DNA from 3 places in the Xanthomonas bundabergensis genome. Region 1 is predicted to be linked to each of the others. Evidence: predicted binding sites of a transcription regulator. Region 1 holds the regulator's gene; each other region holds the start of a gene.
The links. Region 1 encodes FliA, which starts transcription of late flagellar genes. Its sites were predicted from a motif close to TAAAGTTTNNCNNNCNNNGGCCGATAA; they were not measured.
Positions count from the first base shown of each region.

Region 1 (9,809 bases):
ACCACCCGGGTCAGCATGTCCATCTCGATCGGCGCGGCGCCCAGGTGGATGCCCAGGTCGATCACCGGCACCACCTGGCCACGCAGGTTCATGATCCCCAGCATCGCCGGCGGGGTGCCGCGCAGCGCCAGCAGCGGCACCGGCAGCACCACTTCCTGCACCTTCAGCAGCTCCAGCGCGTAGGCCTGTTCGCCGCAGCGCAGGCGCAGCCAGCGGGTGCTGCGGTCCGGCGCGCGGCGCTGGTGCGGGGAGGCTTCGTGGGCCGCGCTCGGGGCCATGAACGACTGCAGATTGGGCGGCAGCCGCGAACCGGCGGCCTGTGCGCGCTCGGCCTCGGCGCGGCGTTCCGGCGGTACCGCCATCGGCGGGCGCTTGATCGCGCGTGCGGCGGCGGCATCGTCTTCGGCGGCCAGGTCGCGCGGCGGCGCGGCGGCGCGTTGCATCTCCATCGCCGCGACCACTTCCAGGTCGGCCTGGCGCTCGGCGGCGGACGGCGCCTGCTGCGACATGATGCCGGCCAGGGCCGGATCGGAGTCGGCCTCGGCCAGCACCGCGGCGGCGATCTGTTCCGGGGTCGGGCCGGCCGGTGCGGGCGCCAGCGCCTGCTGCGACATGATGCCGGCCAGGGCCGGATCGGAATCGGCCTCGGCGAGCACGGCGGCGGCGATCTCTTCCGGGGTCGGGCCGGTTGGCGCGGGCGCCAGTGCCTGCTGCGACATGATGCCGGCCAGGGCCGGATCGGAGTCGGCTTCGGCCAGCACCGCGGCGGCGATCTGTTCCGGGGTCGGGCCGGCCGGGGCGGGCGCCAGCGCCTGCTGCGACATGATGCCGGCCAGGGCCGGATCGGAATCGGCTTCGGCCAGCACCGCGGCGGCGATTTCTTCCGGAGTCGGGCCGGCCGGCGTGGGCGCCAGCGCCTGCTGCGACATGATGCCGGCCAGGGCCGGATCGGAGTCGGCCTCGGCGAGCACGGCGGCGGCGATCTGTTCCGGGGTCGGGCCGGCCGGCGCGGGCGCCGCGGCGGCACGCGCGGGTTCCGGCGCCGCTGCAGCGCTGGCCGCGGCGAGCGCGGCCTGCCGTTCGGCGTGCTGCTCCTCGGCGATCACGTCGTGCAGCAGGCCTTCCAGATAGTCGTCGATGACCCCGGGGGTGTTCATGCGGCCTGCTCCATCGGCGTGGCGTCGCTGGCGATCAGCCATTCCAGCGCGCGGCGGTAGGCGGCCAGGCCGCGGCCGGGGTAGTCGCCGGGGACGCCGGCCACGGTCAAGGCCTTGACGTTGCAGATCTTGGTGTCGACCGGGATCGCGTCTTCCCAGACCCGCTCGCCGTAGCTGTCCTGCATCTGCCGCAGGGTGTCGTTGCCGGCGCGGGTGCGCTTGTCGAACAGGGTCGGCAGGATCGAGGCGGGCAGGGGGCGGCGGCGCGAACGCTCGACCATGTCCACGGTGCGGACCATGCTGGCCAGGCCGTGCAGCGCCAGCGGCTCGGCCTGGGTCGGGATGATCACCCGGTCGGCCGCGGCCAGCGCGTTGATCATCAGCAGGCCCAGGGTCGGCGGGCAGTCGAGCAGGATGTAGTCGTGCTGGCCGGCATGGCGCGCCATGGCCTGCTGCAGCGCCAGGCCCAGCCCGGGCTGGTTGGCGCTGCGCCGTTCCAGCGTGGCCAGCGCGGTCTGCCCGCAGACGTAGCTCAGGCGCTCGATGGCGCTGTCGCGGGCCAGCGCGGCCAAGTCGCTCGGCGGCGTGGCGAACAGGTCGAGCACCCCGCTCGGCGGCGGGTCCTGCGGCACGTCGAAGGCGCGGGTCAGCGAGGCATGCGGATCGAGATCCAGCATCAGCACGCGGTGGCCGAGCATGGCCAGGCCGCGGCCCAGCGCCAGCGTGGTCGTGGTCTTGCCCACGCCGCCCTTCTGGTTGGCAATCGCCCAGATGCGCATCAGTTCACTCCTTCAATGGCGGCAGGTAGCGCGCGGGAGGCGCCGGCGGTGCCGGCAGCCGCCGCAGCGGGATGTGTCGGGGGCGCCGGCGTCGTGCCGGCATTGGTCAAGCGGTCTTGCGCCGAGGGCGTGCCGGCCGCGGCGCCATCGGCAACGGCGCCGCCGGCATCGGCCAGGATCACCAGCACCACGCGGCGGTTGGCGTTGCGGCCGGCCTGGGTGCCGTTGTCGGCGCGCGGGCGGAACTCGCCGTAGCCGATCATCGACAGCCGCGAGGGCTGCAGGCCCTGGTCGGCGAACAGGTGCACCACGCTGGCCGCGCGCGCCGCCGACAGCTCCCAGTTGGACGGGAACTGCATGGTGGCGATCGGGGTGTCGTCGGTATAGCCCTCCACGCGCACGCCGTTGGGCACCGGCACCAGCACCTGCGCCAGCTGCGCCAGGGTGGCGCGGGCGCTCTGGTCCAGCGACGCGGAGCCGGAGCCGAACAGGATGTCGCTGTTGATCTCCACTTCGATCCACAGCCCGGCATGGCGCACGGTGATCAGCTTCTTCTGGATCAGCGGCGCCAGCGCGGCGCCGAGCCGGTCGGCGATGCCGTCGAGCTGGCGCTGCGCGCGCCGCAGCTGGTCCTCGTCGCGCAGCGCGCCGGGCGCACGCAGCGGCGAGGCCGACGGCAGCCGGTTCGGGTCGGGCAGGGACAAGGCCGGGCTGGACTTGATCGGGGTCGGGCGCGCGCCGCCCTGGCCCTGCATCAGGTGCTCGCCGACCTGCACCGGCGCCATCGTCCGCGGCGCGCCGCCGAAGGCGGTGCTCATCGCATCGGCCATGACCCGGTACTTGGCCTCGTTGACCGTGGACAGCGCGTACATCACCACGAAGAAGGCGAGCAGCAACGTCATCAGGTCGGCATAGGGGATGGCCCATGCCTCGTGGTTGACGTGATCTTCGTGGGGACGCTTGCGGGCCATAGTGGTGGGGTCAATGCAAGAAGCCTGCCAGCTTCGATTCGATGTTGCGCGGGTTCTCGCCCTGGGCGATGGCGATGAGCCCTTCGATGATCATTTCGCGCTCGCCGCTGCTGTGCTTGATCACGCTCTTGAGCTTGCTGGCCATCGGCAGGAACAGCAGGTTGGCCGAGGCGATGCCGTAGATGGTGGCGGTGAACGCGGCGGCGATGCCGTGGCCGAGCTTGCTCGGGTCGGCGAGGTTCTTCATCACCGCGATCAGGCCCAGCACCGCGCCGATGATGCCCAGGGTCGGCGCATAGATGCCCATGCCCTCGAACACCTTGGCCGCGGCCAGGTCGCAGTGTTCCTGGCCGTCCAGGTCGATCTCCAGCATGTGCCGGATCGATTCCGGCTCCACCCCGTCGACCAGCATCTGCAGGCCCTTGCGCACGAACGGGTCGTCCTGCTGCTGGACCTGGTTCTCCAGGCCGAGCAGGCCCTGGCGGCGGGCGATGTTGCTCCACTCCACGATCTGCTGCAGCAGCGCGTGGCGGTCGCTGGACGGCGGATGCAGGATCCACTTGGCGATCTGGAACGCGCGCCGGAACACCGCCGGCGGCGTGTGCACCAGGATCGCGGCGACGGTGCCGACGATCACGATCACGAACGCGGCCGGCGACCACAGCGCGGAAACGCCGGCGCCCTTGAGGATGCTGCCGCCGACCAGCGAGGCGATCGCCAACAGCAAGCCAATGAGACTGAGTTTGTCCATGCAGAAACTATCGGCCGCTAGGGGAGGGACTTGATGGGGCCGGGATTGGGGATTGGGGATTGGGGATTCGGGATGAGCGGCCGCCGGCCGTGCGAGTGGGTTGCACCCTGTAGGAGCGGCTTCAGCCGCGACGGGCGTTACCGGTAAGGCCCGTCGCGGCTGAAGCCGCTCCGACAGGAAAGCGCGATGGAGAGCAGCCGCTGAACTTACTGCCACGTCCATGACACTTCGGGCATCGGATCGCCACGCAACGACCGGACCGGGACCGCCTTTGCGAATCCCCAATCCCCAATCCCCAATCCCGAATCCCGGCCTCTCAGCTCTTCAACCCATCCACATCCAGGATCAGCGCCAGCCGGCCGTCGCCGATCAGGGTCGCGCCGGCGTAGCCGGGCAGGCCGCGCAGGGCGCGCGGCAGCGGCTTGATCACCACTTCCTCGCGGCCGCGGACCTGGTCCACGACCAGGCCCATGCGCGATTCGCCGGCCTGCAGCACCACCACGGTCAGCAGCGGCAGTTGCGGCGCCTCGATGTTCAGCCACTGGCGCAGGTCCACCAGCGGCAGGGTGTGCGATTGCCGGTCGAGCACGGCGCGGCCGTCGAACCAGCCCAGCGAGCGGCGCGGCGCGTGCAGCACTTCCACCACGCGCGCCAGCGGCAACGCGTAGACGGTGTCGCCGGCCTGCACCAGCAGGGTCGGCAGGATCGCCAGGGTCAGCGGCACGCGGATCAGGAAGCGGCTGCCGCGGCCCAGTTCGGACTGGATCTGGATCTGCCCGCTGAGCTCGCGGATGCGCGACTGCACCACGTCCATGCCGACGCCGCGGCCGGAGATGTCGGTGACTTCGGACTTGGTCGAGAAGCCGGGCAGGAACACCAGGTGCAGGCATTCCTCGGTGGTCAGGCGCGCGGCCGCTTCCGGATCGATCAGCCCCTTCTCGCGCGCCTTGGCGCGCAACCGCTCCGGGTCGATGCCGGCGCCGTCGTCCTGCACCTCGATGCTGACGTAGTCGCCTTCCTGCTGCGCCGACAGGCGCACGTGGCCGCCGCGCGGCTTGCCGGTGGCCTCGCGCAGCGCCGGCGCCTCGATGCCGTGGTCGATGGCGTTGCGCACCAGGTGCACCAGCGGATCGGCCAGCGCCTCGACCAGGTTGCGGTCCAGTTCGGTGTCGGCGCCGATCAGTTCCAGCTCCACTTCCTTGTTCAAGGAGCGGGCGACGTCGCGCGCCACCTTCGGGAAGCGCGAGAACACCTTGCCGACCGGCTGCATGCGGGTGCGCATCACCGCCGACTGCAGGCGCGCGGTGGCGATGTCCAGGCTGCTGACCGCGCGGTCCAGTTCTTCGTCGCGCAGGCGCACGCGCAGGGTCTTGAGCCGGTTGCGCGACAGCACCAGTTCGCCGATCAGGTTGACGATCGCGTCCAGGCGCTTGGTGTCCACGCGCACGGTGTGCTCGGGTTCGGCGGCCTTGGCCGGCGCGGCGGCGGGCTTGGCGCTCGGCGCCGGCCGCGGCGCGGCGGCCGGCACCGGCAGCGCGGCCGGCGCGGCGCCGCCGTGCAGCTGGTCGAGCAGCGCTTCGAATTCGTCGTCGTCGATGAGGTCGCTGTTGCCGCCTGCGGCCGGCGCCGACGTCGGCGCAGCGGCCGCCTTGGGGCTGGGGACGGCGGTTTCCTCGCCGCTGGTCGCGAACTGCGCGATCAGCTGCTGCGGCGCGCGCGGCGGTTCGCTGCCGCTGCCGAACGCGTCGAGCATCGACTGCAGGTAGTCCAGCGACTGCTGCGCGGCGTCGAAGTGCCGCGCCTGCAGCGTGGCCTGGCCGGCGCGGGCCTGGCCCAGGGTGTCCTCGGCGGCGTGGCACAGCTCGACCATGGGCGTGATCGCCAGGAATCCGGCGCCGCCCTTGAGCGTGTGGAAGCCGCGGAACACCGCGTTGAGCTGCGCGCTGTCCTCGGGCGCCTGCTCCAGCGACACCAGCTGCTCGCCGAGCCGGTCCAGGATTTCCTGGGCCTCGATGATGAAGTCGGCAGCGATGTCGTCGGGAACGGCGCTCATGAGATTACAGCCCCAGTCCGGACAGCAGGTCGTCGGCGTCGTTCTGCGACACGCCGTGACGGTCCAGCCCGGCCAGCGCCGGACCGGCCAGGCCGCCGTCGGCCTTCTTGTTGTCGTCCTTCGGCGGCAGGCCCAGCGCGCCGAAGCCCTCGTGCACGCGGCGCACGATGCTGGCCACGCGGCGGATGATCTGCCCGGTCAGGTCCTGGAAGCTCTGCGCCAGGGCCATCTCGGTGAGGTTGTGGCGGATCTTGTCGAGGATCTCGCCCTGGTCGCCGGTCAGTCCGCCGGCGCGCAGCTGATCGGCCAGCGCGCGGCATTCCTCGGCCAGGTCCAGGGTGCGGTGGCTGGCCTGCTCGGTCATCGCCACCACGTGGTCCAGGCGCGAGCAGGCATCGTCCAGCTCGCCGGCCTCGCTGGGGATGGTGGGCAGTTCGCCGAGCGCCTGGCCCAGATCGCGCGCCAGCCGGCTCAGGCCCTGCATCATCGGCCGCGTGCGCCAGGCGGCGAGCGTGTCGATTTCCTTGCGCCAGGCGGCTTCGTCGCCACGCTCCAGTGCGTCCAGCGCACCTTGCAGGCGTTCGATCAGGGCGCTGCGTTCGGCGGTGGCTTCCATCAGGCGGTCGCTCCCAGGCGTTCGAAGATCTTGCCCAGCTTCTCCTGCAGCGTCTGCGCGGTGAACGGCTTGATGATGTAGCCGTTCACGCCGCACTGCGCCGCCTCGATGATCTGCTCGCGCTTGGCCTCGGCGGTCACCATCAGCACCGGCAGGTGCTTGAGCTTGTCGTCGGCACGGATGTTGCGCAGCAGGTCGATGCCGGTCATGCCGGGCATGTTCCAGTCGGTGACCACGAACTCGAACGGTGCCGAGCGCAGTGCAGCCAACGCACTGTTGCCGTCTTCGGCCTCTGCAGTGTTGGTGAAGCCGAGATCGCCGAGCAGATTCTTGACGATGCGCCGCATCGTCGAGAAATCGTCCACGATCAAAATCCGCATGTTCTTGTTCACCGCTAACTCCCTTGGGTCTTATTCTTCGTCTTCCAGGCCGGCATCGGCCGCTTCGAACGCTTTCAAGCGCCCGCGCAACCGTACCGTGGCCTGGCCGTGGATCTGGCAGACGCGCGACTCGCTGACACCGAGCACCGCGCCGATTTCCTTCAAGTTCAATTCCTGCTCGTAGTACAGCGACAGCACCAGCTGCTCGCGTTCGGGCAACTGCGCGATCGCCTTGCCCAGCTCGCGGCCGAACTCGCTGCGCTCCAGCATCTGCTGCGGGTTGGGGCCGCCCTTGGCGATGGTATCCAGTTCGCCGTGGTCCTCGACCCGCGACTCCAGGCTCAGCACCTGGCCGCGCGCGGCATCTTCCATCAATCGCAGGTATTCGGGAAGCGGCATGTCCATCGCCGCGGCCACTTCGTTGGCGGCGGCGGCGCGGCCGGTGCTCTGTTCGATCTTGCGGATCGCCGAGGCGGCGTCGCGGGCGCGGCGGTGCACCGAGCGCGGCACCCAGTCGCCGCGGCGGATCTCGTCGATCATCGAGCCGCGGATGCGGATCGAGGCGTAGGTCTCGAACGAGGCGCCCTGGTCGGCATCGTAGCTGCGCGAGGCCTCGATCAGGCCGATCATGCCGGCCTGGATCAGGTCGTCGATCTCGACGCTGGCCGGCAGCCGCGCCGCCAAGTGGTGGGCGATGCGCCGCACCAGGTCCGAATGCTGGGTGATGTAGTCGTTGGCGCTGTTGCGCTGCACGGCGCGGTATTGGGCGGCGGCGTTCATGCGGCGACCCCCCGCTGGATGATCCGTTCGACGAAGAACTCGACGTTGCCGCGCGGCACGGTCGGCGCCTGCCAGCGCGAGGTGCGGCGGGCGATCTCGGCGATCGCCTGCGCCGACGGGCTAGACGGGTAGGCCTTGACCACCGGCTGCTGGCGCTGCACCGCCAGGCGCAGCCAGTCGTCCTGCGGCACGCAGCCCAGGTAGTTCAGCGACACGTCGCCGAGGAACTTCTCGCACACCCGGCTCAGCTTGTCGTACAGCAGGCGGCCTTCGTTGAGGTCGCGGACCATGTTGGCGACGATCTGCACCCGGTCCACGCCGCGTTCGCGCGACAGCACCTTGATCAGCGCGTAGGCGTCGGTGATCGAGGCCGGCTCGTCGCAGACCACCACCACCGCGTCCTGCGCGGCCTGGCAGAAGGTCAGCACGCTGTCGGTGATGCCGGCGGCGGTGTCGATGATCATCACGTCCAGCTCGCGCTGCAGCTCGGAGAAGACGTTGACCAGGCCGACGTGCTGGGCGGGCGGCAGCTCGGCCATGTGCCGGCGGCCGGAGGCGGCGGGCACCACCATCAGCCCGTTGGGCATGTCGATCAGCACCTCTTCCAGGGTGCAGCGCCCGGCGACCAGGTCGGCCAGGGTGAACTTGGGGGTCAGCCCGAGCAGCACGTCGACGTTGGCCAGGCCGAGGTCGGCGTCCAGCAGCAGGGTGCGCTTGCCCATGTCGGCCAGCGCCATGGACAGGTTGACCGAGATGTTGGTCTTGCCGACGCCGCCCTTGCCGCCGGTCACGGCGATCGTACGCACCGGGCCCAGCGGTTCGCTGCGCGTTGCCGACAGGGGGAAGGCATTGGTCAGATTGGCGTAATCACGCGACGGCATGGTTCTGCTCCGGAGTACAGGGCTTATCGGCAGCGCGCCGCAAATCTTCAAGGCGCAATACCAGGCTGGCGGCGTTGGCGCGGTGCAGGTCGTCCGGCACGCGCTGACCATCGGTCACCCAGGTGATGGGAAGCCGGTGGTCCGCGACCACCGACAGGGCACTGCCAAACCGCCCGGTTTCATCCAGCTTGGTCAAGATCACCCCCTGCGGATCGGCGCCGGCGAACCGGCGCACCACCTCGTCCAGGTCGGAGAAATGAGCGTTGGCAGGGAGTACTAGCAAGGACCGGACCACTCGCGAGGCGCGCAGCCAGTGCAGCTGCGCGGCCAGGGCGCGGTCGCGCTGGCCCATGCCGGCGGTGTCGATCAGCACCAGCTTGTAGTCGCTCAGACGCTCCAGCAGCTGCTGCAGCGCGGCGTCGCTGTCGGCCTCGTGCACGGCGATGCCGAGCTGGCGGCCGTAGCTGTGCAGCTGTTCGCGGCCGCCGACGCGGATGGTGTCGGTGGTGACCAGGGCCACGTCGCGGGCGGCGTGGCGCTCCAGGAAACGCGAGGCCAGCTTGGCGATGGTGGTGGTCTTGCCGGCGCCGGTGGGGCCGATCAGGGCGATCACGCCGCCTTCCTCGATCGGATCCAGCGGCGCGATCGGCAGGCGCTTGGACAGCAACCCCAGCATCAGCCCGCGGCCGCGGTGCAGCTCCAGGTCGGCGGGGATCTGCATGACCACGTCGCGGGTGATGCCGCTGTCGAAGCCGTAGTCGTCCATCAGCTCCAGCGCCTGGGCGCGCACCGGCGAGCCGCGCAGGCGTTCGTCGGTGAGCCGGTTCATCTCGCGCTCGATCATCTGCCGCATCAGCGCCAGTTCGTCGCGCAGCTGAGTCAATTGTTCGTCGTTCTGCACCGCGGGGAAGCTCGGCACCGGCGCCAGGGCCGGCAGCGCCGGGATCCCGGCGCTGGGCGCGGCGGCGGCCGGCGCCGCGGCCACCGGTGCCGGCGCGGCGGGCGCCGCGGCAGGTGCGGCGGTCGGGGTCAGCGACACCGCGGCGATGTCCTCGAGCCAGGCCGGCACCGCGGCGGCGCTCGCGGCGGCGCTGGCCGCGGCGGCCGGGGTGGCGGCCGCCGCAGTGAACGGGCTCGGCAGCGGCACGCTGATCGGCGCGTTGCGGAACACGTCCTCGGGAATGCGGAATTCGGCGAACGCTGCGTCGGCGGCAGGAGCCGGGGCCGGGGCCGGGGCGCGCGGCGCGGCGGCGGGACGGCTCGGCGCGGGCGCGGTGCCGGCCGGCATCGCCGAGGCGGCGATCGCGGCGGGCTGGGTCAGCGGCCGGGCCGGCGCGGCCTGGGCCACGGGCGCAGCGCTTGCGGCCGGGGCGCGGCGCTCGCTGATCGCGGCCATCATCGCCATCGCCGCATTGGCCGAGGCCTTGGCCGGGCGCGGTGC
Region 1 is NZ_CP162487.1:2,856,090-2,865,898, reverse strand. It holds gene AB3X10_RS12140 (chemotaxis protein CheW) at 1-1,157, opposite strand, end outside; gene AB3X10_RS12135 (ParA family protein) at 1,154-1,936, opposite strand; gene motD (flagellar motor protein MotD) at 1,936-2,907, opposite strand; gene AB3X10_RS12125 (flagellar motor protein) at 2,918-3,658, opposite strand; gene AB3X10_RS12120 (chemotaxis protein CheA) at 3,975-5,711, opposite strand; gene AB3X10_RS12115 (protein phosphatase CheZ) at 5,716-6,327, opposite strand; gene cheY (chemotaxis response regulator CheY) at 6,327-6,719, opposite strand; gene AB3X10_RS12105 (RNA polymerase sigma factor FliA) at 6,738-7,487, opposite strand; gene AB3X10_RS12100 (MinD/ParA family ATP-binding protein) at 7,484-8,368, opposite strand; gene flhF (flagellar biosynthesis protein FlhF) at 8,355-9,809, opposite strand, start outside.

Region 2 (9,809 bases), 1.0 Mb from region 1:
GCCGCCGCGGCGCATCGCGGGCCGCTGCTGGTGGTCGCGCGCGACAACCAGAGCGCGCACCAGATCGAAGCCGACCTGCATACGCTGCTGGCCGGCGACCAGCAGCTGCCGGTGGTGCCGTTCCCGGATTGGGAAACCCTGCCCTACGACCAGTTCAGCCCGCACCCGGACATCATCAGCCAGCGCCTGTCGGCGCTGCACCGGCTGCCGACGCTGCAGCAAGGCATCGTGGTGGTGCCGGTGCAGACGCTGATGCAGCGCGTGGCGCCGTTGCGCTACATCGTCGGCGGCAGCTTCGACCTGCGCGTGGGCCAGCGCCTGGACCTGGAGGCGGAAAAGCGCCGCCTTGAGAGCGCCGGCTACCGCAACGTGCCGCAGGTGATGGACCCGGGCGATTTCGCGGTGCGTGGCGGCCTGCTCGACGTGTACCCGATGGGCGCGGAGACCCCGTTGCGGGTCGAACTGCTGGACGAGGACATCGACTCGATCCGCGCCTTCGACCCGGAATCGCAGCGCTCGCTGGACCACGTGCAGGCGGTGAAGATGCTGCCGGGCCGCGAAGTGCCGATGGACGATGCCAGCGTCGAGCGGGTGCTGGCCACGCTGCGCGAACGCTTCGACGTGGACACGCGGCGCAGCGCGCTGTACCAGGACCTGAAGGCGCGGCTGGCGCCGTCGGGCATCGAGTACTACCTGCCGCTGTTCTTCCAGGAACCACGCAGCGCCGGCGCGCCGGCGCGCGATGCCACCGCCACCCTGTTCGACTACCTGGGCGAGACGGCGCTGCCGCTGCTCGCGCCGGGCGTGGGCGCCGCCGCCGACGCGTTCTGGGCGCAGACCCAGAACCGCTACGAGCAGCGCCGCCACGACGTGGAGCGCCCGCTGCTGGCGCCCGAGGAGCTGTACCAGGCGCCGGACACGCTGCGCGAAAAGCTCAACGGCCTGCCGCGCATCGAGGTGTGGGCCGCCGACCACCCGCGCATCGGCGACGCGCAGGCGCTGGGCGACCAGCCGTTGCCGCCGCTGCCGGTGGCGGCCAAGGACGCGGCGCCGGCCGAAGCGCTGAAGAGCTTCCTCGGCAGCTACGCGGGCCGCGTGCTGATCGCCGCCGACTCGCCGGGCCGCCGCGAAGCGCTGCTGGAAGTGCTGGCCGCGGCGGACCTGAAACCCGAGGTGATCCCCAATTTCGCCGCATTCCTCCCTTCTCCCACCGGGAGAAGGTGGCGCGAAGCGCCGGATGAGGGTACGCCGCCCGCGCGGTCCTCGTCGAAGCAGGCGGCTGCTTCGTCCGCGTCCTCCACCGCCGCGCGGAAGCAGACCGCGAGCGGGCATACCCTCACCCCAACCCCTCTCTCCCACGGGGACTCCCTTCGGTCGCCGCAGGGAGAGGGGCTCGGCGGCTCCGGTGGACTCGATGTTGCGCCGGCAGCATTCGCCATCGCGGTGGCGCCGCTGGACGACGGCTTCGCGCTCGACGATCCGCGCATCGCGGTGCTCACCGAACGCCAGCTGTTCCCCGAACGCGCCGGCCAGCCGCGGCGCACGCGCCGCGCCGGGCGCGAGCCGGAAGCGATCATCCGCGACCTCGGCGAGCTGACCGAAGGCGCACCGATCGTGCACGAGGACCACGGCGTCGGCCGCTACCGCGGGCTGATCGTGCTCGATGCCGGCGGCATGCCCGGCGAGTTCCTGGAGATCGAATACGCCAAGGGCGACCGCCTGTACGTGCCGGTCGCGCAGCTGCACCTGATCAGCCGCTACTCCGGCGCCTCGGCCGAGACCGCGCCGCTGCATTCGCTGGGCGGCGAGCAGTGGAGCAAGGCCAAGCGCCGCGCCGCCGAGAAGGTGCGCGACGTGGCCGCCGAACTGCTGGAGATCCAGGCGCGGCGCCGCGCCCGCGCCGGCCTGGCGCTGCAGGTGGACCGGGCCATGTACGAACCGTTCGCCGCCGGCTTCCCGTTCGAGGAGACCGGCGACCAGCTGGCCGCGATCGAGGCCACCCTGCGCGACCTGGGCAGCAGCCAGCCGATGGACCGCGTGGTCTGCGGCGACGTGGGCTTCGGCAAGACCGAGGTCGCGGTGCGCGCCGCGTTCGCCGCGGCCAGCGCCGGCAAGCAGGTGGCGGTGCTGGTGCCGACCACGCTGCTGGCCGAACAGCACTACCGCAACTTCCGCGACCGCTTCGCCGACTGGCCGCTGCGGGTGGAGGTGCTGTCGCGCTTCAAGAGCGCCAAGGAGATCAAGGCCGAGCTGGAGAAGGTCGCCGACGGCGGCATCGACGTCATCATCGGCACCCACCGGCTGCTGCAGCCGGACGTCAAGTTCAAGGACCTGGGCCTGGTCGTGGTCGACGAGGAACAGCGCTTCGGCGTGCGCCAGAAGGAAGCGCTGAAGGCGCTGCGCGCCAACGTGCACCTGCTGACCCTGACCGCCACGCCGATCCCGCGCACGCTGAACATGGCCATGGCCGGGCTGCGCGACCTGTCGATCATCGCCACCGCGCCGCCGAACCGGCTGGCGGTGCAGACCTTCGTCACCGCCTGGGACAACGCGCTGCTGCGCGAGGCGTTCCAGCGCGAGCTGGCGCGCGGCGGCCAGCTGTATTTCCTGCACAACGACGTGGAAAGCATCGGCCGCATGCAGCGCGAACTGAGCGAGCTGGTGCCCGAGGCGCGCATCGGCATCGCCCACGGGCAGATGCCCGAGCGCGAGCTGGAACGGGTGATGCTGGATTTCCAGAAGCAGCGCTTCAACGTGCTGCTGTCGACCACGATCATCGAATCGGGCATCGACATCCCCAACGCCAACACCATCGTCATCAACCGCGCCGACCGCTTCGGCCTGGCCCAGCTGCACCAGCTGCGCGGCCGCGTCGGCCGCTCGCACCACCGCGCCTACGCCTACCTGCTGGTGCCGGACCGGCGCAGCATCACCGGCGACGCGCAGAAGCGGCTGGACGCGATCGCCTCGATGGACGAGCTCGGCGCCGGCTTCACCCTGGCCACCCACGACCTGGAGATCCGCGGCGCCGGCGAACTGCTCGGCGAGGACCAGAGCGGGCAGATGGCCGAGGTCGGGTTCAGCCTGTACACCGAGCTGCTGGAACGCGCGGTGCGCAGCATCCGCCAGGGCAAGCTGCCGGACCTGGACGCCGGCGAGGAAGCGCGCGGCGCCGAAGTGGAACTGCACGTGCCGGCGCTGATCCCGGACGACTACCTGCCCGACGTGCACACCCGCCTGACCCTGTACAAGCGCGTCTCCAGCGCCCGCGACAGCGAGCAGCTGCGCGAGCTGCAGGTGGAGATGATCGACCGCTTCGGCCTGCTGCCGGATCCGGTCAAGCACCTGTTCGCGATCGCCGAGCTCAAGCTGCAGGCCAACGCGCTCGGCATCCGCAAGCTGGAACTGGGCGAGAACGGCGGCCGCATCGTGTTCGAGGCCAAGCCCCACGTCGATCCGATGACCATCATCCAGATGATCCAGAAGCAGCCCAAGCTGTACGCGATGGACGGGCCGGACAAACTGAAGCTGAAACTGCCGCTGCCGGAAGCCGCGGACCGCTTCAACGCCGCGCGCGGCCTGCTGGCGGCGCTGTCGCCGCGCTGAGGCGGCAGGGGCTGGCCGGCGAACGCGCGCCGATCAAGGCCGGCAGCCAGCGCCTGCTCGGCCATCCGGCGCCGGACGATGCCGGCGACCTGCAGCGCAGGTTGGGCCACTGCGCGAACGAGGTCGACACGTTGTTCGCCACGCTCGAACGGATCGCCGCCCTGCCCGACGATGTGCAGACCGCCGCGTTCGCGCCGCTGGCCCAGACGCTGCAGCGGCTGGCGACCGACCTGGACAAACGCACCCAGGCCCTGGGCGAGGCCCGGCACGCCTACGCGAAGAAGCACGCCATCCAGTTGCGCAAGCACTGAGCCCCACACACGCCAGTGCAACACCCGAAAACGGCCGGTCTCCCCGGCCGTTTTCTTTTGGCGCGCGCGTCGACGCTGCACTGGCACGGCGCATGCATCCGTTCCCCGGTGGCGGAGCCGCACACCCATGCAACTGGAATGGGTTGCCGCTCATTAGCCTGAACAACTCAGCCTTGTCAAGGTTTTGCGAGACAAATGCGCCGTTCGGCCTAAATATTCCGAAAAGGCGCCGATATCTGCTTACAGCAAGCCCCGACCGGCTTGTCCGCACCCGCGCCGCGGCCCGGGATTTCGACGTACCCACTGCCGAATCGGAGACATGCCATGCGCTCGAAACTCCCGGACTCCCCGCCCCTGCCGCTGCAACTGAGCGTGGAAGGCGACATGACCATCCGCCGCGCCGGCGAACTGAAACCCCTGCTGCTGCCGGCGCTGGAGCATCCCGGCGGCCTGCAGCTGCAGTTGCAGGCGGTCACCGAAATCGACGCCACCGGCATCCAGCTGCTGCTCGCCACCCAGGCCGCGCTGCGCGCGCTGGGGCGGCCGTTCCAGCTCGACGGCTGCAGCGCGCCGGTCAACGACGCGCTCGACCTGCTCGGCCTGCGCGACACGCTCGCGCCCGGCGCCAGCGACACCTTCCACTGATCGGCGCCAGCTCATGAATCTCGCTCAACTGCTGCAGACCTTCATCGCCGAGAGCCGCGACCTGCTCGAGGACATGGAACGCAACCTGCTGGAAGCCGAACGCGGCGAAGCCGGCCCGGACGCGGTCAACGCCATCTTCCGCGCCGCGCACACCATCAAGGGCTCCGGCGGCCTGTTCGACCTGGCGCAACTGGTGGGCTTCACCCACGTGGTGGAGAGCGTGCTCGACCTGGTGCGCGAGAACGCGGTGGCGCTGGACTCGGAGCTGATCCAGTTGATGCTGGCCTGCTGCGACCACATCCGCGCGCTGGTGGAAGCGGCGGCCGGCGCCGAGGCCGACGAAGCGGTGCTCGCCGCCGAGGGCGAGCCGCTGCTGGCGCGCCTGCACACCTACCTGCAACCGACCGCCGCGGCGCCGGCCGCCGCCACCGCGGCCGCGGCCGCCGTCCCGGCGCAGACCGGCTACTGGCGGATCTCGCTGCAGCTGTTCACCGATGCGCTGCGCTTCGGCAACTCGCCGCTGCACCTGATCCGCTGCCTGCGCAGCCTGGGCACGCTGGAGGCGGTCCGCACCCGCCACGAGCGCGTGCCGGCGCTGCCGGACCTGGACCCGGAAGCCTGCTACCTGGGCTTCGACATCCTGCTGCGCTCGGACGCGCAACAGGCCGCGATCGAGGACATCTTCGAATTCGTCCGCGACGACTGCGAGCTGCAGGTGCTGGCGGTGGATCCGCACGGCGACGCCGCCAACCTGGAACTGCCGCTGCTGGTCGCCGAGGCCGGCAACCACGCCCACGCCGACGACTTCGCCAATTTCGGCAGCCCCGCCGCAGCCGCCGCGCCTGCCGCGCCCACGCCCGCACCAACCGCCGCCGCCACGCCGGCGGCGCCGGCCAAGGCCGCCACGGCCGCCGCGGCACCCGCCGCCGCGCGCAGCGAAGGCGGCTCGATCCGCGTCGATGCCGACAAGCTCGACCGCATGATCGACCTGGTCGGCGAGCTGATCATCGCCGTCGCCAGCACCGGCGCCAACGCGCAGCGCACCGGCGACGCGCAACTGCTCGAATCCACCTCGATCCTGGCCGGGCTGGTCGAGGACGTGCGCGAGAGCGCGTTGCAGCTGCGCATGGTCAAGATCGGCGGCACCTTCAGCCGCTTCCACCGCGTGGTCCACGACGTGGCGCGCGAACTGGGCAAGGACATCGTGCTGGTGGTCAACGGCGAGGACACCGAGCTGGACAAGTCGGTGGTGGAAAAGATCGCCGATCCGCTGACCCACCTGGTGCGCAACGCCATGGACCACGGCATCGAGCCGGCCGAGCTGCGCCAGGCGCGCGGCAAGCCGGTGCGCGGCACGGTGCGGCTGAACGCGTTCCACGATTCGGGCAGCATCGTCATCCAGATCAGCGACGACGGCGGCGGCCTGAACCGCGAGCGGATCCTGGCCAAGGCGCTGGAGCGCGGCCTGATCGAGCCGGGCCGCAGCCTGTCCGACCGCGAGGTGTTCGCGCTGATCTTCGAGCCGGGCTTCTCCACCGCCGAGAAGGTCACCAACCTGTCCGGCCGCGGCGTCGGCATGGACGTGGTCAAGCGCAACATCACCGCGCTGCGCGGCAGCGTGGACATCGCCAGCCAGCAGGACGTGGGCACCACCATCTCGGTGCGGCTGCCGCTGACCCTGGCAATCATCAACGGTTTCCAGGTCGGGGTCGGCAAGTCGGTGTTCGTGGTGCCGCTGGACGTGGTCGAGGAATGCGTGGAATTCGCCCCGAACTACCAGAGCGACTACATCGACCTGCGCGGCGGGGTGCTGCCGTACGTGCGCCTGCGCTCGCTGTTCGGCATCGCCGGCGCGCCGCCGGCGCGCGAGAGCATCGTGGTGATCCGGCAGGGCGCGCAGCGCTTCGGCCTGGTCGTGGACACGCTGCTGGGCGAATGGCAGACCGTGATCAAGCCATTGGCCAAGGTATTCGCCGGGGTCAAGGGCATCAGCGGTTCGAGCATCCTCGGCAGCGGCGGCGTCGCCCTGATCCTGGACGTGCCTTCGCTGCTGACCCAGGTGGAACCCGCGACAGATTCGCTGGCGGCCTGACGCCGCCCCGCACGCCGGTGCCGCCGCGCACCGCATCACTCCCAGACGCTAGCCAGGAACCGCTGCCATGTCCTATCGCTCAAGGATCGCGACCACGTTGTTGACCACGACGGCGATCGCCGTCGCCCTGCCCGCCGCCGCGGCAGTCGCCGCGCTGCTGCTGCCGCTCGCGCAGGGAACGGCGCTGGCCCTGGTCGCGGCCGCGACGCTGGCCTGTGCCGGCCTGCTGGGCTGGGCCGCGCTCGCCGCGGCGCGCACGCTGAACCTGGCCACCGCCGGGCTGGACGCGCTGGTGCGCGGCGACCTGGAGCGGATCGTGCCGGCAGCCGCCGCAGCCGACAACGAGGTGGCGCAGCTGCTGCGCACGGCGCAGGCCGACCTGCGCCAGTTCCATGCCGACGTCGTGCACATGGCCGGCGCGCATGCGGCCGGCGCATGCGATGTGGCGCTGGACGCGACGCGCTGGCCCGGCACCCACCGCGACCTGGCCGACAACATCAACAAGATGGTCGCCGGGCACATCAGCGTGAACAAGCAGGCGATCGACTGCGTGGCCGAATTCGGCCGCGGCAACTTCGCCGCGCCGCTGGCCGCGTTCCCCGGCCAGAAGGCGTTCATCAACGAGGTGGTCGAGCAGGTGCGGCGCAACCTGCTCGGGCTGATCGCGGAAATGCGGCGCATGTCCGACCAGCACGAGGCCGGCGAGATCGACGCGGTCATCGACAGCGCGCAGTTCCAGGGCGATTTCCGCGGCATGGCCGACGGCATCAACCGCATGGTCGGCGGGCATATCGCGGTCAAGAAACTGGCGCTGGGCGTGGTCGCCGAGTTCGGCCGCGGCAACTTCGACGCGCCGCTGGCGCAGCTGCCCGGCAAGAAGGCCTTCATCAACGACACCGTCGAGCATGTGCGCGGCAACTTCAAGCAGCTGATCGCCGAGATCAACCGCATGTCCACCGAGCACGACAAGGGCGACATCGACGTGGTCATCGACACCGCCAGGTTCGAGGGCGACTTCGCCACGATGGGCGACGGCATCAACAAGATGGTGGCCGCGCACATCGCGGTCAAGAAGCTGGCGCTGGGCGTGGTCGCCGAATTCGGCCGCGGCAACTTCGACGCGCCGCTGGCGCAGCTGCCTGGCAAGAAGGCCTTCATCAACGACACCGTCGAGCACGTGCGCGGCAACTTCAAGCACCTGATCGCCGAGATCAACCGCATGTCCGCCGAGCACGACAAGGGCGACATCGACGTGGTCATCGACACCAGCAAGTTCGAAGGCGACTTCGGCGCGATGGGCGACGGCATCAACAAGATGGTGGCCGCGCACATCGCGGTCAAGAAACTGGCGATGGGCGTGGTCGCCGAGTTCGGCCGCGGCAACTTCGATGCGCCGCTGGCGCAGCTGCCGGGCAAGAAGGCCTTCATCAACGACACCATCGAGCAGGCGCGCGGCAACCTGCGCAGCGTCGGCGACGTGATCAAGGTCATGGGCGCGGTCGCCGAGGGCGATCTCAGCTGCAAGGTGCAGGGCCGCTACGAGGGCGCGTTCGCCGACATGCAGCGCTACGTCAACGCCACCATCGACAAGCTCACCGGCATCGTCAACGAGGTCAACGGCAATGCCGCGACCCTGGCCAGCGCCTCCGAGCAGCTGTCGGCCACCGCGCAGTCGCTGAGCCAGGCGGCCAGCGAGCAGGCCGCCGGGGTCGAGGAGACCAGCGCCTCGCTGGAGCAGATGACCGGTTCGATCTCGCAGAATTCCGAGAACGCCAAGGTCACCGACGGCATGGCCGCCAAGGCCTCGCGCGAAGCCGCCGAGAGCGGCGAGGCGGTCCGCGCCACGGTCGCGGCGATGAAGGAGATCGCCAGGAAGATCGGCATCATCGACGACATCGCCTACCAGACCAACCTGCTGGCGCTGAACGCCGCGATCGAGGCGGCGCGCGCCGGCGAGCACGGCAAGGGCTTCGCGGTGGTCGCCGCGGAGGTGCGCAAGCTGGCCGAACGCAGCCAGGTGGCCGCGCACGAGATCGGCGACGTGGCCGGCTCCAGCGTCGACCTGGCCGAGAGCGCCGGGCGCCTGCTGGACGGGATGGTGCCGTCGATCCGTCGCACCTCCGACCTGGTGCAGGAGATCAGCGCCGCCTCCGAGGAACAGACCTCCGGGGTCGGCCAGATCAACTGCGCGGTGGTCCAGCTCAGCCAGACCACCCAACAATCTGCAGCCAACGCTGAAGAATTGGCCGCCACGGCCGAAGAAGTGAGTAGCCAGGCCGAACAACTGCAGACGCTCATGAACTTCTTCAAGACCAACCCCGCCAGCGCCGCGTCCGCCCCGACCCCGTTGCCGCGCCGCGCGCCGGCAGCGGCAGCGCGGGCGCCGCGCCTGCGCGCCTTCGCCGGCAGCGCCCCGGCGGCGGCGCGGCTGGACGAAGCCGCCTTCGAGACCTTCTGAACCCCGCACCAACCCACCCGGAACCGGCCGCGACACGGCCGGGACGCGCCACCCCATCACCCACCAGGTACACCGTCATGTCCAACGCCACCTCACTCTCCTCCAAGCTATGGACTGGCTCCTGCATCGCGGTACTGCTGCCATTGGCAACCAGCGCGGCCGGCTTCGCGCTCGCGCTGCCGCCGGGCCAGGTACTGGCGCTGGCCGTCGCCGCCGCGGTCCTGGGCGGCGCGGTGCTCGCCTATGTGGCCTACACGGTCTCGCGCTCGCTGCGGATCGCCACCACCACCCTGACCCGCTTCGCCCGCGGCAATTTCGAGGTGGTGATGCCGACGGTGCGCAACGACCAGGCCTGCGAGATCCTGCTGGCGCTGCGCGAGGTGCAGTCCGGCGTGCGCCAGATCGGCGACGAGGTCGGGCGCATGTCGCGCGAGCACGATGCCGGCGACATCGACGTGGTCATCGACGGCCAGCGCTTCGAAGGCGACTTCCGCAGCATCGCCGAGGGCATCAACCGCATGGTCGCCGGCCATATCGCGGTCAAGAAGAAGGCCATGGCCTGCATCGCCGAGTTCGGCCGCGGCAACTTCCAGGCGCCGCTGGAGAGCTTCCCCGGCAAGAAGGCGTTCATCAACGACACCATCGAGCAGGTGCGCCGCAACCTGCTGGGGCTGATCGCGCAGATGAACCAGATGTC
Region 2 is NZ_CP162487.1:1,835,184-1,844,992, reverse strand. It holds partial or broken gene AB3X10_RS07775 (transcription-repair coupling factor) at 1-1,200, shown strand, start outside; partial or broken gene mfd (transcription-repair coupling factor) at 1,360-3,606, shown strand; gene AB3X10_RS07765 (hypothetical protein) at 3,738-3,917, shown strand; gene AB3X10_RS07760 (STAS domain-containing protein) at 4,242-4,562, shown strand; gene AB3X10_RS07755 (chemotaxis protein CheA) at 4,576-6,654, shown strand; partial or broken gene AB3X10_RS07750 (methyl-accepting chemotaxis protein) at 7,214-9,112, shown strand; gene AB3X10_RS07745 (methyl-accepting chemotaxis protein) at 9,190-9,809, shown strand, end outside.
Region 2: AB3X10_RS07760 (STAS domain-containing protein) is a predicted target of FliA. The motif match lies at 4,127-4,153, and genes of this name have one in related genera.

Region 3 (9,809 bases), 1.0 Mb from region 1:
GCCGCCGACGTTGTCCACAAGGGGTGTGGATGACTTCTGCATAAGGGTGTGGATAAGCCCATCGCGGCCACGTGCCACAAGACTGTCAAGAGACATGGCGAAAAATTAGACAGGCGATTTTCGGCGCCCGCATCCGCGCCCCGACCGGAGGGCCGGCGTGGCCATTCGGCGCCCCCGGGCAGGACAATGCCCACCTGCCGCCACGACCATGCGCGGGCGCGTTCGCAGTTTGCCGGCCGGTCGCAGGGGACCGGCTGCGCTTGCCGGGAAAACGTTGCCGCAAGCCGAGCCACCCGCCGCCGCAAACGAAAACCGCGCCATGCGGGTGCATGGCGCGGTCGGGCAGGCATGTCGCGTGCGGCGCAGGCTCAGGCGAGCATGCGCAGCTTCGGCTCGCGGTCCCATTGGCGGGTCTTGGCCGCCTCGATGAAGCCCTTGGCGTTGCCGGCGTCCAGCACGCCGGCATCCTTGACCACGTTGCCGGCCTTCAGCAGCGGCTGCGCGCCGGCATCGGCGGCGATCGCCTTCAGGTGCGCGAAGGCGTTGCTGACGAAATCCACTGCCGCCGACTCCTTGCTCAGCAGCTTGCCCGCCTCGGCCGACAGCACCACCGCCACCGCGTCGAACACGAACGATGGAGTGCCGGCCAGCTGCCCGTCCGCGGCCAGCTTCTTGCCGTCGCTGAGCTTGGCGCCGCCCACCTTCGGCGCGACGATCTTGACCGTGGCGCCGGCATCGCGCGCCGCCTTCTGCAGGGCCTTCACCGTGGCCGCGTCGGAGCCGTCGTGGACCAGGATGCCGATCGTGCGGCCCTGCAGGATGGGCTTCATCTTGCCGATGATCTGCAACGCCGGCGACGGCGGCAGGTCCTGCGGCGGCACCGCGGCCGGCGGCGCCGGCGGCAACGCGTCCATGCCCAGGCCGTCGGCCACGCGCTGCGCCAGCGATGGATCGATGTGGCGCAGGTGCCCGACCACCGCCGCACGCACGTGCGCGGTCTCCACCTTGGACAGTTCGAACACCAGCGCCGAGGCGACATGCGCCTGCTCCGGCTTGCTCTGGCTGCGGAAGAACTGGCGCGCCTGGCTGTAATGGTCGGCGAAGCTCTCCGCGCGCACGCGGCCCTTGGCGCCGTCCTCGCTCGGCGTGGCGTGGCTGGGGAAGCCGCGCGCGCTCTCGCGCGGGGTGTCGTCCTGCAGCGAGCTGGGCTCGTAGGCGACGCGGCCCTTGGGCACGCCCATCTGCATATGCCCGTCGCGCTGCATGTTGGCGAACGGGCACTTCGGCGCGTTGATCGGGATCTGGTGGAAGTTGGGCCCGCCCAGGCGGCTGAGCTGGGTGTCCAGGTAGGAGAACAGGCGGCCCTGCAGCAGCGGATCGTTGGAGAAGTCGATGCCGGGGGCGATGTTGGCCGGGCAGTACGCCACCTGCTCGGTCTCGGCGAAGAAGTTGTCCGGCCAGCGGTCCAGCACCATGCGCCCGACGATCTGCAGCGGCACCAGTTCCTCCGGAATCAGCTTGGTCGAATCCAGGTGGTCGAACGGGAACGTGTCGGCCTCTTCCTCGGTGAACAGCTGCACGCCCAGTTCCCATTCCGGGAAATCGCCTTGCTGGATCGCCTCGAACAGGTCGCGGCGATGGAAGTCCGGATCGGCGCCGGCCAGCTTCACCGCTTCGTCCCAGACCGTGGACTGCAGGCCGAGCTTGGGCCGCCAGTGGAACTTGACGAAGGTGCTGTTGCCGTTGCCGTCGAGCAGGCGGAAGCTGTGGATGCCGAAGCCTTCGATCATGCGCAGCGAGCGCGGGATGGTGCGGTCGCTCATCGCCCACATGATCATGTGCAGCGATTCGGGGGTCAGCGAGATGAAGTCCCAGAACGTGTCGTGCGCGCTGGCCGCCTGCGGGAAGCCGCGGTCCGGCTCCATCTTCACCGCGTGGATCAGGTCCGGGAACTTGATCGCGTCCTGGATGAAGAACACCGGGATGTTGTTGCCGACCAGGTCCCAGTTGCCTTCCTTGGTGTAGAACTTGACCGCGAAGCCGCGCACGTCGCGCGGCGTGTCGACCGAACCGGCGCCGCCGGCCACGGTGGAGAAACGGGTGAACACCGGCGTCTTGACCCCGACCTCGGTGAGGATCTTGGCCGTGGTGTACTTGGCCAGCGAGGCGGTCAGCTCGAAGTAGCCGTGCGCGGCGCTGCCGCGCGCGTGCACGATGCGCTCGGGGATGCGTTCGTGGTCGAAGTGGGTGATCTTCTCGCGCAGGATGAAGTCTTCCAGCAACGTCGGCCCGCGCGGCGTGGCGCGCAGCGAGTTCTGGTTGTCGGCGATCGGAATGCCCTGGTTGGTGGTCAGCGGCGGATGCGTGCCGCCGGCGTGCTGGTGCAGTTCGTCGCCGCGACCGCGCTGGTCGGCGACCGCGCTGGTGTCGACCGGCGTGCTGGAGGGGGTGGGCTTGCTGGGCTTGCGAGGCTGGCTGGCCATGGATGAACGCTCCGGGGGATGAGGCGATACGGCAGAAGAGAGTCGCGCTGCGAACGGATGCAGGCTGTGCGCGGAGAGGTGCATCGGGGTCCGGCCGATGCTGTGCCGGCAGGCGTGAACGGTCCGTGCAACTTGTCCGAGCATGGTGTGAGGACGGCGCGACACCTGTGTCGCAGGTCGCGAAACACGGCGGGGCGTTTTGCATGCAGGGGTGCTGCTTGCCGGCGCCGAATGGCGTAGCGGTCGGCGTTTGCAGCACGCCATGGCCACGTTCGCGGCGGCGGGTGGCTAGGTGCCGGCGAGCGTCCGCGTGGCGAAGCTGTCGTCACAAGGCTACAGGACCGCGGCGCGTGGCCGATAGTGCGTTGGGTCCCACTCCTTCCGAGGGGGCTGCGAGCGTGGGAGGCGTGCAGCGGCCGCGCCCGACGCAGTGCAACAGGGCGTGCGACGGAGACCGAACGTGTTCTTGCCTATCGTCGTCATCGGCTTGCTGTCCGCCCATGCGCTGGTCGCACACGGCGGCGGCACCGGCACGCCCGCCGCGCAATGGTGCGGGCTGGCGGTGCAGGCGATGGCGGTGCTGGCCGTGCTGCGCCGGCTGCGCCGCGCGCCGGCGGCGGACCGCATGCCATGGCGGTTGCTGGGCGCCACGGTCGGCGTGCAGATGCTGTGGACCGGCTGCAATCTGCTGGCGCTGCTGTTGCCGCAGCACGGCGCGGCGCTGCAGCAGCTGGGCGTGATGTTTTCCGGCTCGTCGATGATCCCGGCGCTGTTCCTGATCGCGCGCTCGTTCAACCGGCCACAGCCGCGGCTGATCGTGGCGCTGGATGCGCTGCTGGCGCTGGCCGGCGCCGGCCTGCTGTATCTGCTGATCGACCTGGCGCTGTCGGCCAGCAATGGCTTTTCCGAACCCGACGTCAGCCTGATCATCAACCACGCCGATGCGATGGACCTGCTGCTCGCGTCGATGGCCACGCTGCGCCTGCTCGGCGCCGGCGGCTGCAGCCGCCGCCATTTCTATCTCAGCGCCAGCACCTACCTGTGGGTCAACGGCGCGGTGGCGGCGCTGTACAACCGCATCGAACTGGGCGGGCTGCCGTGGTGGGGCGGGCTGCTGATCGACCTGCCGGGCACGGCCCTGGTGCTGGTGGCGTCGCTGCCGCGCGGCCGCTGGCTGCGCCGTGCGCGGCCGAGCCTGCGTTGCGCGGAGCTGATCGCCGCGTTCGCGCCGATCGTGTTCTCGCTGGCGGTGCTGTTGCTGGCGATCAGCGTGTCGCGGGTGAGCTTCTTCTGGGGCATGGCCGCGGCCACCCTGGCGGTGATGGTGTACGGCGTGCACGTGGCCTTGCTGCACAGCGAGCACCTGGAGATCCAGCGCCTGAGCCGCTTGAGCACGCGCCGCCTGCAGCAGCAGGTGGCGCGCGACCCGCTGACCGGCATCGCCAATCGCGTCGGCCTGGCGGCGCGGCTGCGCGACCTGGACGGCGGCCTGGACTGTTCGCTGCTGATGATCGACATCGATTTCTTCAAGCAGTTCAACGACAGCCACGGCCACGTGGTCGGCGACGCCTGCCTGGTGGAGGTGGCCACCGCGCTGGCCGAGGCCTTGCCCGCGCAGACCGCCACGGTGGCGCGCTACGGCGGCGAGGAATTCGCGGTGGTGCTGCCGGACACAAAGGCCGAAGTCGCGCACGCCATCGCGCGGCGCCTGCTGGCGGCGATCGAGCAACGGCAGATCCCGCACCCGGCCAGCCCGCTGGGCGTGGTCACGGTCAGCATCGGCATCGCCACCCACCCGGCCAGCGCCGAGGCGGTGATCGACCTGCTGCACCACGCCGACGCCGCGCTGTACCGCGCCAAGCGCAACGGCCGCAATTGCTGCGCGCATGCGCAGGACAAGGACGGCGCCCAGGCGGCGACATCGCTGCCGGCCTGATGCGGCACCGCCGCGGTGCGAGTGTGCTGGCCTGGACCGCAGACCAGGATATCCGCGCGGTCAGGCCGGCGTGACGTTCGCCTGGGCGCGCGCGGCGTGGACGAGCGACCCGAAGCGCATGGACGGTGCCGCGTTGCGTCGGGCCAGGCGCGCGCTGGCCACTGCCGTGCATGTGCGGCACCAAGCGCTGGAGACGGGGCGCCGCCGCGCCAGGCTGATGCGGTGCGGGGTGTGGCGCATGCGCGGCCAGGGCGGTGCATCGTGCCATCATCGCGGTTCCATTCCTGCGCCTGTGATCCTGCGATGACGCCCAAGCCCGCCTGGTCGTGGTTACCCGTGTTGCTGGCCGTGGCCGTGGCCGGCGCCGCGCAGGCGCTGGACCCGCCGGCGGTGGCGTATCCCACGTTGCCGGCGCAAGGCCGCGATGCGTCCGCCTTCGTGCCGGCCGGGTGGCGGCTGGAGTTCGAACGCCGCGGCGATCTGAATGGCGATGGCCGCGCGGATCTGTTGCTGGTGCTGAAGATGGCCGAACCGCGCAACGTGCTGGACAACACCGGTTTCGGCCCGGATCGTTTCGACACCAACCCGCGCATGCTGGCGGTCGCCTTCGCCGAGGACGGCGGCTACCGGCTGGCACTGCAGGATCACGCGCTGATCCCGCGGCCGGACGCGCCGAACATGGAGGACTACCTCGACGGCGCCGAACCTTCCATCGCGCGCGGCGCGTTCTCGGTGAACCTGCACCAGTTCGCCAGCGCCGGCAGCTGGAGCACGTCCGAGACCACGTTCCTGTTCCGCTACGGGCATGGCTGTTTCCAGCTGATCGGCTACGACGTGCATGGCATGCACCGCGGCAGCGGCGAAGTCAGCGAGCTCAGCGTGAACTACCTGACCGGCAAGGCCAAGCTCAGCAAGGGCAGCATCGAGGACGCTGCGCTGCGCACGACGTGGCGCCAGCTGCCCAGGCAGGCGCTGCGCTGCCTGCAACAGATCGGCGACGGGCTGGCCTTCGACCCCGGAGTCGAGCGCGACTGAGCGCAGTTGCCGGCGCGGTCGCATGCCGCGTTCCTGTCGGCGTCGCCGCGATCCAGCGCGGCCTTGTCCGCCGCTGGCGGGAGCGAACGCGCGGCGCATGTGGCGGCTCGCGAAAAAGATATCCCTGGCGTGCCGAACGCTCCCCCGGCCGGCGGCGCAGGCCTGTCCATGCGCGTCGTCGGCTCCGGCGACGTCTGCAACCTGGCGGTGACGGAAAGCTGAGGCAATGACGCCCGGTCGCCTGGCGCTGCAGTTGCCTCGGCGGCGGCGTCGGGACGCCGCAAGGCGTCTGGCGCGCTGCGCGCCGCGTTCGGGCATGGCCCTCGAAGCGGCGTGTCCCCAGCCGATCTTCGGCGTTTGCGAAACAAAAAAACCAGCCGCGGAATCCGCGGCTGGTTTTCGGCGCCACTCGGCGATGGCGGCGCGTTACGCCACCACATCGTCCTTGTAGGCATCCACCGGGATGCACGCGCACATCACGTTCTTGTCGCCGTAGACGTTGTCCACCCGCGCCACCGGCGGCCAGTACTTGGCCTGCTTGAGCGTGGGCAGCGGGAACGCGGCCAGCTCGCGCGGGTAGGCGTGGGTCCACTCGCCGGCGGTGACCTGCGCGGCGGTGTGCGGGGCGTGCTTGAGCGGGTTGTCCTCGCGGTCCAGGCGGCCGTCCTCGATCGCGGCGATCTCCTCGCGGATCTGGATCATCGCGTCGATGAAGCGGTCCAGCTCGTGCAGCGATTCGCTCTCGGTCGGCTCCACCATCAGCGTGCCGGCGACCGGGAAGCTCAGCGTCGGCGCGTGGAAGCCGAAGTCGATCAGGCGCTTGGCCACGTCCTCGGCGCCGATGCCGGTGGTCTTCTCCAGCGGACGCACGTCGAGGATGCACTCGTGCGCGACCAGGCCGTTGCGGCCGGTGTACAGCGTCCGGTAGTGCGGGGCCAGGCGCTTGGCGATGTAGTTGGCGTTGAGCAACGCGACCTGGGTCGCCTTGCGCAGGCCGGCGCTGCCCATCATGGTGATGTACATCCAGCTGATCGGCAGGATCGAGGCGCTGCCGAAGCTGGCCGCGCTGACCATGCCGACGTCGCCGTCGCCGCCGAGGGTGCGCGGCAGGAACGGCGCCAGGTGCAACTTCACCGCGCACGGGCCGACGCCCGGGCCGCCGCCGCCGTGCGGGATGCAGAAGGTCTTGTGCAGGTTCAGGTGCGACACGTCCGAGCCCCACTTGCCGGGCTTGGCCACGCCGACCAGCGCGTTCATGTTGGCGCCGTCGGTATAGACCTGGCCGCCGTGCGCATGCACCGCCTCGCAGATCGCCACCACGTCTTCCTCGAACACGCCGTGGGTGGACGGGTAGGTGATCATCAGCGCGGCCAGGCGCTCGCTGTACTTCTCGGCCTGGGCGCGGATGTCGTCGACATCGACGTTGCCGTTGGCGTCGCACTTGGTCACCACGACCTTCATGCCGCACATCTGCGCCGAGGCCGGGTTGGTGCCGTGCGCGGACTCGGGGATCAGGCAGATGTCGCGATGCGCCTCGCCGCGCGAACGGTGATAGGCGCGGATCGCCAGCAGGCCGGCGTATTCGCCCTGCGCGCCGGAGTTGGGCTGCAGGCTGACCGCGTCGTAGCCGGTGCATTCGACCAGCATCGCTTCCAGTTCGCCGATCAGCTGCGCGTAGCCGGCGGATTGCGCGGCCGGCGCCAGCGGATGGATCGCGCCGAACTGCGGCCAGGTCACCGGGATCATCTCGGCGGTGGCGTTGAGCTTCATGGTGCAGCTGCCCAGCGGGATCATGGTGCGATCCATCGCCAGGTCCTTGTCGGCCAGCGCGCGCATGTAGCGCAGCAGTTCGTGCTCGCTGTGGTGGGTGTTGAACACCGGGTGCTGCAGGAACGCGCTGCTGCGCAGCAGGCCCTGCGGCAGCGCATCGGCGGTGGCGGCATCGAGCGCGTCGATGTCGACGTGCGCGCCGAACAGCTGCGCCAGCGCGACCACGTCGGCGCGGGTGCTGGTTTCGTCCAGGCTGATGCCCAGCGCCTCGCTGTCGATCGCGCGCAGGTTGATGCCGGCCGCGCGCGCCTTGGCATGGATCGCCTCGGCGTCGATCGCCTTGACGTGCAGCGTGTCGAAGAAGCGCTCGCCGACGGCGACGCCGGCGCTGCGCAGCGCCGCGGCCAGGATCGCGGCCAGGCGATGGGTGCGCCGGGCGATGCGGGTCAGGCCGTCGGGGCCGTGGTAGACCGCGTACATCGAGGCCATCACCGCCAGCAGCACCTGCGCGGTGCAGATGTTGGAGGTGGCCTTCTCGCGGCGGATGTGCTGCTCGCGGGTCTGCAGGGTGAGGCGGTAGGCGGGGTTGCCGGCCGCGTCGATCGACACGCCGATCAGGCGCCCCGGCATCGAGCGCTTGTAGGCGTCGCGGCAGGCCATGAACGCGGCGTGCGGGCCGCCGAAGCCGAACGGCACGCCGAAGCGCTGCGAGTTGCCGACCACGATGTCCGCGCCCCATTCGCCGGGCGCGGCGATCAGGGTCAGCGCCAGCAGGTCGGTGGCCACCGCGACCAGGCCGCCGCGCGCATGCACGGCCTCGGCCAGCGCCTTGTGGTCGCCGATGTGGCCGAAGCTGTCCGGATACTGCAGCAGCACGCCGAAGCACTCGGCCTGCAGCGCTTCCTCCGGCGTGCCCACGCGCAGCACGATGCCCAGCGGCTCGGCGCGGGTGCGCAGCAGTTCCAGGGTCTGCGGATGCACCGCGTCGTGCACGAAGAAGGTGTCGGACTTGGCCTTGGCCGAACGCTTGGCCAGGGTCATCGCCTCGGCCGCGGCGGTGGCCTCGTCCAGCAGCGAGGCGTTGGCGATCTCCATGCCGGTCAGGTCCGCGCACATGGTCTGGAAGTTGATCAGCGCTTCCATGCGGCCCTGCGAGATCTCCGCCTGGTACGGCGTGTAGGCGGTGTACCAGGCCGGGTTCTCGAGGATGTTGCGCAGGATCACCTTCGGCGTGTGGGTGCCGTAGTAGCCCTGGCCGATGAAGCTGCGCAGCACCTGGTTCCTGTCGGCGATGGCGCCGATCTTGGCCAGCGCCTCCTCTTCGGTGATCGCATCGGGCAGCGCCAGCGCGGCCGGCGACTTGATCTTGCCCGGGACGATGGCGTCGGTCAGCGCCTCCAGCGAGTCGTGGCCGACGGTGCGCAGCATGTGCGCGATTTCGGCGTCGTTCGGGCCGATGTGGCGCTCGACGAAGGCCGAGTGGTGTTCGAGGTCGCGCAGCGAGGGGGTGTGAGACATGGCGGTCGTCCGGCAGAGGAGGGCACGAAGGGCGGGGGACGCACGAACGCCGCCGTCGGCCGCAGCTGCGGACACGACCGACGGGAAGCCGCGCGTCTTCCCAGTGCCCCTCTGTCCTTTTGCCTGAGAGTTTGGAAGCGGCGGCGGGCTGCGCTGCGCTTCGTGCCCCTTCGGCGCCGGGTTGGACCGGTCTCTCCAGAGTCTTGGTGCGGGTGGTATCGGGCCTGAGCGATTACGGGCGTTTGCGCCTTCGGCAGCGGGTCGCCCCGCTTCTCCCACCATGCTGCCTGGCGATTATAGCGTGGCCGGCGGCGCCCACGGCGGCCGTGCAGGCAGGCCCGGCCGCGCCCGCGACCGGCTTGCTGAACATGGCGGGTTGCCGGCTCCGCGGCGTGGCCGATCCTGCTGGCGCCGCAGGCCAGGCCCGGCCGGCGCTTAACGCGGCGCCCGCGAGGGCTTATCATGTCCCCATTCCCTTTCCCCAAGCGCCGTCCCCCTGCCGGGCGGTGCCGTCGCGCGTTCGCCCGCCGCCCGGCTGGCGCGACCGGCCTTCCAGGATTCTGCGCATGACGCTCCCGACGATCTCGACCCGCCGCCTGGCACTGCTGCTGGCCGGGCTGGCGATGTTCGGCCCGTTCTCGATCGACACCATCTTCCCGGCGTTCCCGCAGCTGGCGCAGCGCCTGCGCGCCGACCCGGTGGCGATCCAGCAGACGGTCAGCGTGTACCTGCTGGCCTACGCGCTGATGGGCCTGGCGCACGGGCCGCTGTCCGATGCCTGGGGCCGCAAGCGGGTGATCGTCGGCGGGCTGGTGGTGTTCATCCTGGCCTCGGCCGGCTGCGCGCTGTCGCGCGACCTGCCCACGCTGCTGGCGTTCCGCGCACTGCAGGGGTTTTCCGCCGGCGTGGGCATGATCGTCGGCCGCGCGGTGATCCGCGACCTGTACCACGGCCACGACGCGCAGCGGCTGATGAGCCAGGTGTCGATGATCTTCGGCATCGCCCCGGCGATCGCGCCGATCATCGGCGGCTGGATCCTGGCCACCGGCGCCGGCTGGCCGATGATC
Region 3 is NZ_CP162487.1:3,898,061-3,907,869, reverse strand. It holds gene AB3X10_RS16435 (catalase) at 369-2,483, opposite strand; gene AB3X10_RS16430 (GGDEF domain-containing protein) at 2,944-4,419, shown strand; gene AB3X10_RS16425 (hypothetical protein) at 4,723-5,454, shown strand; gene gcvP (aminomethyl-transferring glycine dehydrogenase) at 5,881-8,742, opposite strand; glycine riboswitch at 8,844-8,951, opposite strand; gene AB3X10_RS16415 (multidrug effflux MFS transporter) at 9,309-9,809, shown strand, end outside.
Region 3: AB3X10_RS16430 (GGDEF domain-containing protein) is a predicted target of FliA. The motif match lies at 2,818-2,844, and genes of this name have one in related genera.